2 regions of the Leisingera sp. CC-HEC096 genome follow, and region 1 is predicted to be linked to the other one. Evidence: riboswitches for the same ligand, from Rfam matches in the RefSeq annotation. Region 1 holds a riboswitch; the other holds the start of a gene.
What was found. A riboswitch is a leader RNA that binds a small molecule or an ion and turns the genes downstream of it on or off. The one in region 1 is predicted to bind thiamine pyrophosphate.
Positions count from the first base shown of each region.

Region 2: it holds a riboswitch for thiamine pyrophosphate, as region 1 does, so the genes downstream of both, thiC (phosphomethylpyrimidine synthase ThiC) here and thiB (thiamine ABC transporter substrate binding subunit) in region 1, are expected to answer to the same signal.

Region 1 covers NZ_JCAIJS010000001.1:2,935,340-2,939,832, forward strand. Annotated here, with positions in the region: gene AC5STI_RS14075 (cation efflux transmembrane domain-containing protein) at 1-536, opposite strand, end outside; gene AC5STI_RS14080 (MerR family transcriptional regulator) at 610-1,026, shown strand; gene aroC (chorismate synthase) at 1,092-2,192, opposite strand; TPP riboswitch at 2,425-2,516, shown strand; gene thiB (thiamine ABC transporter substrate binding subunit) at 2,549-3,526, shown strand; gene AC5STI_RS14095 (thiamine/thiamine pyrophosphate ABC transporter permease ThiP) at 3,502-4,493, shown strand, end outside.
Region 2 covers NZ_JCAIJS010000001.1:1,629,797-1,634,289, reverse strand. Annotated here, with positions in the region: gene AC5STI_RS07980 (FAD-dependent oxidoreductase) at 1-287, opposite strand, end outside; gene thiC (phosphomethylpyrimidine synthase ThiC) at 284-2,098, opposite strand; TPP riboswitch at 2,231-2,359, opposite strand; gene bioB (biotin synthase BioB) at 2,573-3,550, shown strand; gene AC5STI_RS07965 (8-amino-7-oxononanoate synthase) at 3,550-4,493, shown strand, end outside.

The sequences.
Region 1 (4,493 bases):
CCGGCCACAATGAGGTCCGGCCAGCCGGTAGCGGTGCCCCAGACGCCAAGCGCCGCGATCATCACCGCCACGTTGCCAATGGCGTCATTGCGCGAACACAGCCAGACCGAGCGCACATTGGCGTCGCCGTCCTTGTAGCGCGCCAAGAGCAGCACCGAGATCAGGTTGGCCGCCAGCGCCATGAAACCGATCACCCCCATGATATGGGCCTGCGGCACGCCGACGTAAAATACCTGATAGATCGTGGAGCCGAACACCCACAGCCCCATCAGCAGGAGGCTGATTCCCTTGCCGAGTGCCGCCAGCGCGCGGGTGCGCAGGGTGGCGCCGATCACCGCCAGCGAGATGCCATAGGTCAGCGCATCGCCCAGAAAGTCCAAGGCGTCCGCCTTCAGCGCCTGGCTGCCGGACAGCTGACCCGCGCCCATTTCCACCGCGAACATGCCGGCGTTGATGGCGATCACCAGCCAAAGCCTGCGTTTGTAGTCCGCCGATACCCCGTCAAACCGGGCCTCATGATTGCAGCAGCCTGCCATTGCTCTTGTCCTCATTCCTGATTCGAGATCAATGTAGGGCCTCTAGTCACTAGAGCATCAAGAGGTCATTGCGATGTTTTCCATCGGTCAGCTGTCCAAGGCCACCGGCGTGAAGGTTCCGACCATCCGCTATTACGAGGAGATCGGCCTGCTGCCGGAACCGGGCCGCAATGCCGGCAACCAGCGCCGCTACGGGCAGGACGGCATGGAGGCGCTGGGCTTCATCAAGCACGCCCGGGACCTTGGCTTTTCGCTGGAGGACATCAAGGCGCTGATGGGGCTGGACGGGCAGCTGGGCGATGATTGCGCCGAGGCCGACCGGCTCGCCCGCAGCCAGCTGCGGAACGTGCGCGCGCGGATTGCGAGGCTGGAGCGCCTGGCCGCGGAACTGGAGCGGATCAGCCACCTGTGCGACGGCGGCAATGGCGGCTGCTGCAAGGTGCTGACCGCGCTGGGCGATCACAGCCAATGCGCAAGTGAGCATGATTGAGGACGCAGGCTGAGAGGAATTGCCCGAACTGCACTCGGGCAAACTCCTTTGTTAGAGCCTGATCCTTAGCCGATGCGGCCCTGGTTTTCGCCGATCTGACCGCGGTGCACCAGCAGGTGGTCCAGGATCACGCAAGCCATCATCGCCTCCGCCACCGGTACCGCACGGATGCCGACGCAGGGGTCGTGGCGGCCCTTGGTGATCACCTCGGTAGCGGAGCCGTCCTTGCGGATCGACTTGCGCGGGGTGAGGATCGAGGAGGTCGGCTTGACCGCAAAGCGCACCACCACGTCCTGTCCGGTGGAAATGCCGCCGAGGATGCCGCCGGCGTGATTGGAGGAATACTCAGGCCCGTTCTCACCCATGAAAATCTCGTCGGCGTTTTCCGAGCCTTTCAGCCGCGCGGCATTCATGCCCTCGCCGATCTCCACGCCCTTCACCGCGTTGATCGACATCATCGCGGCGGCCAGGTCAGTGTCGAGCTTGCCATAGACCGGCGCGCCGATACCGGCGGGGACGCCGCGCGCCACCACTTCGACCACGGCGCCCACCGAGTCATGCGCCTTGCGCAGGGCTTGCAGGTAGTCTTCCCACTCCTGCACCGCGCCTGCGTCGGGGATCCAGAAATCATTCTGGTCGATCGCCTCCCAGTCGAAGCGGCTGCGGTCGATTTCCAGCTCGCCCATTTGGGTCATATAGCCCTTGATCTCCAGCCCCGGCACCAGTGCCTTGATTGCTTCACGTGCAACACCGCCCGCGGCAACCCGCGCCGCGGTTTCGCGCGCCGAGGAGCGGCCGCCGCCGCGGTAGTCGCGGTTGCCGTATTTCTGAAAGTACGTGATGTCGGCGTGGCCCGGACGGAAGGTCTGGGAGATCTCGCCGTAATCCTTGGACCGCTGGTCGGTGTTTTCGATCATCAGCTGAATCGGCGTGCCGGTGGTCATGCCGTCGAACACGCCGGACAGGATTTTCACCGCATCCGGCTCATTGCGCTGGGTGGTGTTCTTGTTCTGGCCGGGGCGGCGCTTGTCGAGCCACTGCTGCAGCATTTCCGGCTCCAGCGGCACGTTCGGCGGGCAACCGTCAACGGTGGCGCCAAGCGCAGGCCCGTGGCTTTCGCCCCAGGTGGTGACGCGGAAGAGGTGTCCAAAGCTGTTCATCGACATGAGGCGCGGTCTCCTTTGCGGGACGTGCTTAGCGGGCAGGGGGCTGTGTCTCAAGTGGATTCCTCTGCCGTGGACCGGGCAGGGGCGCTGCCCCCGCCGTCTGCGGCGGCTCCCCCCGGGGTATTTTCAGCCAGAAGAACAGGGGATCCCGATTGCGGGCGGTCCAGTTTGCCTGAACTGTAGGTCCTGGCCGGAGTTTGGCTTGTCATTGCTGCGGCTGAGGCATAATGTCCGCGCCACCTCGGGGTGCGCGCGAGCGCTGAGATGACACCCGTTGAACCTGAACCGGATCACACCGGCGGAGGGAAGGTACTGGAAAGCCTCCACCCTTGCCCAAAGCCGCAAAGGAGGATGGCATGAAACATCTTGCATTTGCAGCGGGACTGCTCGGCGCCTCGGCAGCCTTTGCCGAAACGCCTGAACTGGTCGTTTACACCTATGACAGCTTTGTCTCCGACTGGGGCCCCGGCCCGGCGGTGGAAGAAGCGTTCGAGGAAGTTTGCGGCTGCGACCTGAAACTGGTTGGCGCGGGCGACGGTGCGGCGCTGCTGGCGCGGGTCAAACTGGAAGGCGAGCGTTCGGATGCAGACGTCGTGCTGGGGCTCGACACCAACCTGACCGCGGCGGCCAAGGAAACCGGCCTGTTTGCCGAGCATTCGGTCAGCGCCGATTACGCGCTGCCGGTTGAATGGAACGACGTGACCTTTGTGCCCTATGACTGGGGCTACTTTGCCTTTGTCCATAACGCTGACGCCGCGGCGCCAGCGGATTTCAAGGCGCTGGCCGCCAGCGACAAGAAAATCGTTATTCAGGACCCGCGCTCTTCGACCCCTGGTCTGGGTCTGCTCTTGTGGGTGAAGGCCGCCTACGGCGAAGAGGCGCCGGAGATCTGGAAGGGTCTTTCCGACAATGTCGTGACCGTGACCAAGGGCTGGTCCGAGGCCTATGGCATGTTCCTGGAGGGCGAGGCTGACATGGTTCTCTCCTACACCACCTCGCCTGCGTATCACCTGATTGCGGAGGAAGATGGCTCCAAGGCGGCGGCGGCCTTTGATGAGGGCCATTACATGCAGGTGGAAGTTGCCGGCAAGCTGGCAAACAGCGACCAGCCGGAGCTGGCGGACCAGTTCCTGGCCTTCATGGTGTCGGATGCGTTCCAGTCGGTCATCCCGACCACCAACTGGATGTATCCGGCGGTGACACCGGCGGCGGGTCTGCCGGAAGGATTCGACACCCTGATCGCGCCGGAGAAATCGCTGCTGCTGAGCGAGTCTGAAGCGGCAGAGGTGCGTGACGCGGCGCTGGGCGAATGGCTGGACGCGCTCAGCCAGTAAGCGCCTTTCCCGGGATCAGTGCAGCCCTGCTGGTGGCTGCTCTGATCCTGGGAACGCTGAGGGCTGTGGTCCTCAGGGCGGAGGCCGGCACCGGGTTTGGCGCCAGTGACTGGGCCGCGCTGCGGTTCACGCTGACCCAGGCAAGCCTGTCGGCGCTGTTGAGCGTCGGTCTTGCCATTCCCGTTGCCCGCGCGCTGGCGCGGCGGCGGTTTCCCGGGCGGAGCCTGTTGATTGCCCTGTTGGGCGCGCCGTTCATCCTGCCTGTGATTGTTGCCATTCTTGGTTTGCTGGCCGTCTTCGGCCGGGCGGGCTGGCTGAGCCAGGGGCTGATTTCCCTCGGGTTAGAGCCTGTTCAGATCTATGGCCTGCACGGGGTGGTGCTGGCGCATGTGTTTTTCAACCTGCCGCTGGCGACCCGGCTGATTTTGCAGGGCTGGCAGGAGATTCCCGCCGAACGCTTCCGCCTGGCGGCGCAGCTGGATGCCGGGCCGCTGGCGATGTGGCGGCTGCTGGAAGGGCCGATGCTGCGGCGGGTGGCGCCCGGCGCGCTGGCGGTGGTCTTTGCCATCTGCCTCTCCAGCTTTGCCGTGGCGCTGACCCTGGGCGGCGGCCCGAGGGCGACGACGATCGAGCTCGCCATATATCAGGCCTTCCGCTTCGATTTCGACCTGGGCCGGGCCGCGCTGCTGTCGGGCATGCAGCTGGTGCTGACCGGGGCAGCCGCGCTGGTGGCGCTGCGGGTGTCGGCGGGGGAGGGCTTTGGCGCCGGGCTTGACCGCGCGGTGCGGCGCTGGGACGGGCAGGGGGCGCTGGCGCGCGGATTGGACGGGTTCTGGATTGTCTTGTCGGCGGCGTTTTTGCTGCTGCCGCTGGCGGCGATTGTGCTGGCGGGTCTGCCGGGGCTGGCTGCTTTGAAAGGCTCCGTTTGGCAGGCGGCGGGCAACTCGATTCTGGTTGCCGCGCTCAG
Region 2 (4,493 bases), 1.3 Mb from region 1:
CGGGTAAGCTCCGCCCGGTCGCGGGCAGGCGCCACCACCAGCGTGCCGCGCCTGTGGACGGGCGTGACCTTGGCCCACCAATCGAAGGCGCGGCTGCCGAGGGTGATCACCTCCTCCTCGGCGCTTTCACGTTCGCACCAGGGCGCCAGCATGCCGCCCGCAAAGCGCGCGACGCTGCCGGCCCCGGGCGCCTCGCCCCGCTCGTATACGGTGACCGCCGCCCCGCGCTGCGCCAGTTCATAGGCGCAGGCGAGACCGGCAAGGCCCGCGCCTGCGATGGTGATCATTCCGCCGGTTCCGCTGCTTCAGCGGCAGGCACGTACAGCTCACCGCCCTCGCGGAACTTGGCGGCCATCGCCTCCATGCCCTCTTTCTGCGCTTCCGAGCGGATGTCGTGACTGATCCGCATGGAGCAGAATTTCGGCCCGCACATGGAGCAGAAATGGGCGACCTTATGGGCCTGTTTCGGCAGTGTCTGGTCGTGGAACTCGCGCGCGGTGTCCGGGTCCAGCGACAGGTTGAACTGGTCCTCCCAGCGGAATTCGAACCGCGCGCGGCTCAGCGCATCGTCGCGGCGCTGGGCGCCCGGCAGGCCCTTGGCCAGATCGGCGGCATGGGCGGCGATCTTATAGGTGATCACCCCGGTCTTCACGTCGTCACGGTCGGGCAGGCCCAGGTGCTCCTTGGGTGTCACGTAGCACAGCATGGCGCAGCCGAACCAGCCGATCATGGCGGCTCCGATGCCGCTGGTGATATGGTCATAGCCCGGCGCGATGTCGGTGGTCAGCGGCCCAAGCGTATAGAACGGCGCCTCGTGGCAGCACTCCAGCTGCTTGTCCATGTTCTCCTTGATCTTGTGCATGGCGACATGGCCCGGCCCTTCGATCATCACTTGGCAGTCCTTGGCCCAGGCAATCTTGGTCAGTTCACCGAGGGTTTCCAGCTCAGCAAACTGCGCCTCGTCATTGGCGTCCGCGATGGAGCCGGGGCGCAAGCCGTCGCCCAAGCTGAAGCTCACGTCATACTGGCGGCAGATGTCGCAGATCTCCTCGAAATGCTCATAGAGGAAGCTCTCCTTGTGGTGATGCAGGCACCACTTGGCCATGATCGAGCCGCCGCGCGAGACGATCCCCGTCACCCGGTTCACCGTCATCGGCACCATGTGCAGCCGTACGCCCGCGTGGATGGTGAAGTAGTCGACGCCTTGCTCCGCCTGCTCGATCAGCGTGTCGCGGAACACTTCCCAAGTCAGGTCCTCGGCGATGCCATTGACCTTCTCCAGCGCCTGGTAGATCGGCACGGTGCCGATGGGAACGGGGGAGTTTCGCACGATCCATTCGCGGGTGTTGTGAATGTTGCGCCCCGTCGACAGGTCCATCACCGTGTCGGCGCCCCAGCGGATCGCCCAGACCAGCTTGTCGACCTCTTCCTCCATTGAGGAGGTGACGGCAGAGGTGCCCATGTTGGCGTTGATCTTCACCTTGAAATTGCGGCCGATGATCATCGGCTCGATTTCCGGGTGGTTGATGTTGGCGGGGATGATGGCGCGGCCCGCGGCGATTTCCTGGCGCACGAATTCCGGCGTCACGTAGTCGGGGATTTTGGCGCCGAAATCATTGCCGTCGCGTTTGGCGTGACAAGGCGACAGCTCGCGCAGCTGATTTTCGCGGATCGCCACAAACTCCATCTCCGGGGTGATGATGCCAGCGCGCGCATAGGCCAGCTGGGTCGGCGCCTTGCCGTCCTTGCCGCGCAGGGGGGCGGGTTTCACCGGGAACTCAGGCGTCAGCCGGTCGCCCTCGACAAAGCCGTTGTCCTCCGGCTTCACATCGCGGCCCTGGTAGCTTTCGACGTCGCCGCGTGCCTCAATCCACTGGCGGCGCAGCGCTGGCAGGCCTTCGCGGATGTCGGTCAGCACATCCGGGTCGGTGTAGGGCCCGGAGCTGTCATAGACCGGCAGCGGCGCCTCGCCCGCGGTGGGGTGGGTGGAGATTTCGCGCATCGGCACGCGGATGTCCTGATGGACCTCGCCGCTGACGTAGATCTTGCGCGACGCGGGCAATGCGCCCGTCGTAATCTTGGGGTTGGGGACGTTCATTTTGGTGCTCCTCGAAGCCTAAACTCAGAAAAGACACCAGGTGAGTTTTGGCTCGGGAAACCGGCAGGCATGGGGCCTGCTTGACCGGAATGCGCCCGTTTCAAACGGCTGTCCCCGCGGGGACAAGGGGCCAAAAGGCGCGTCCTAGCTTCCTACGCCAGTGTCAACTGGGTCAGGTTCAAAGGGTCGCGCCGCCGGTCCGGGCTGCCCCGCACCATGACGCCTCTCAGTCCCTTGGGCGGGACTCCCCTGCGTGCCTATAGGGCTAGGGGAGGGGCGGGGTTCGCGTCAACTGCTATTTTCATAGATTATTTTTTGGCATTATTATCAGCGTGATACTGGCATTAAGGGCGCATCTGCGAGGCAAATCGCTGCAGCGCAGCTTTGGTGCTTGATCGGCGGCCTCAAAATTATCTATAAAAACCGGAAACGCCATCCGCGCATGGCCAACAGGTATAGAGAACAGGAGACAGCATGCTGGACGCTGCACCCATCCGCACCGACTGGACCCGCGAGGAAGCGGAAGCGATTTACAACAAGCCTTTCATGGACTTGCTGTTTCAGGCGCACACCGTGCACCGGCAGTATTTCGACCCCAACCAGGTGCAGAAATCCAAGCTTCTCAGCATCAAGACCGGCGGCTGCGCCGAGGATTGCGCCTATTGCTCCCAGTCGGCGCGCAACGGCGCGCAGCTGTCGGCGTCCAAGCTGATCGAGGTGCAGCGGGTGATCGCCGAGGCCAAGAAAGCCAAGGAAGGCGGCGCGACGCGCTATTGCATGGGGGCCGCCTGGCGCTCGCCCAAGGACCGCGACATGGCGGCGCTGGAAGCGATGGTGCAGGGCGTGAAGGACCTGGGCATGGAAACCTGCATGACGCTGGGCATGCTGGACGAGGAACAGGTGTTCCGCCTGCGCGATGCTGGTCTGGACTACTACAACCACAACATCGATACCTCCGAGCGCTACTACTCCGAGATCATCACCACCCGCACCTTCGCCGACCGGATCGACACCCTGAACCGGGTGCGCGAGGCGGGCATCAAGGTCTGCTCCGGCGGCATCGTTGGCATGGGCGAGCAGCAGCTGGACCGCATCGACATGATGCTGGCACTGGCAACGCTGGAGGTGCACCCGGATTCGGTGCCTGTGAACATGCTGATCCCGATCGCTGACACGCCGCTCGCCAATGTCGAGAAGCTGGACCCGATCGAATTTGTCCGCTCCGTGGCGCTGGCCCGCATCCTGATGCCGAAATCCCACGTGCGCCTGTCCGCAGGCCGCACCGATATGTCGGACGAGATGCAGGCGATGTGCTTCTTTGCCGGTGCCAACTCGATCTTTGTGGGCGACACGCTGCTGACCGCGGACAACCCCGAAGAGGACAAGGACCAGCAGCTGTTTGACCGTCTGGGCATCACCGCCATGGCCGCGGGCTGCGACGGCAGCCGCTGATGGCGGGCGCCTTCCCGAGGCATGAGAAATCGCTGGAAGCGCTGCGCACGCGCGGGCGCTACCGGCAGCTGATGCCGCGGGACGGGCACGACTTTGCCTCCAACGACTACCTTGGGCTGGCGGGCAGTGACGTGCTGCGCGCCGCTGCCGCAGATGCGCTGGCGCGCGGGGTGCCGGTGGGGGCAGGCGGCTCGCGCCTGCTGCGCGGCAATGATGCGGAACATCAGCTGCTGGAGGCGGAGGCTGCGGAGTTTTTCGGCACCGAGGCTGCGCTGTTCATGGGCGGCGGCTTCAATGCCAATCAGGCGATTTTCTCAACCCTGCCGCAGCAGGGCGATCTGGTGCTGTATGACGCGCTGATCCATGCCAGCACCCATGACGGCATGCGGCTGGGCCGGGCCGAGACGCGCAGCTTTGCCCACAGCGACGCGGAGGACGCCGCGCGGGCGCTGAAAGCCTGGCGCGCGGAAGGCGGCGACGGCCAGGTCTGGATCGCGGTTGAGGCGGTATATTCCATGGACGGCGACCTCGCGCCGCTGGATGCACTGATGGCGCTGGCCGATGCCGAGGGCGCCGTGCTGGTGGTGGATGAAGCGCATTCGACGGGCGTGTTCGGCGATCTGGGCCGCGGGCTGGCGCATGAGATCGCGCACCGCCCGAATGTCCTGAGTCTGCACACCTGCGGCAAGGCTTTGGGTGCCTCCGGCGCTTTGATCTGCGGTCAGCGTGTGCTGATCGATACTCTGATCAACAAGGCGCGCGGCTTCATCTTTGCCACAGCACCGTCGCCGCTGAACGCGGCACTGGTGCGGGCTGCCTTGCAGGAGCTGCAACAGAACCCAGGCCGCCGGGAACAGGCGTGGCAGGGGATCACCCATGCGCAAGGCGAAGCCAAGCGCCTGTGCGGGCTGGACGGGTTCCAGAGCCAGATCCTGCCGGTGGT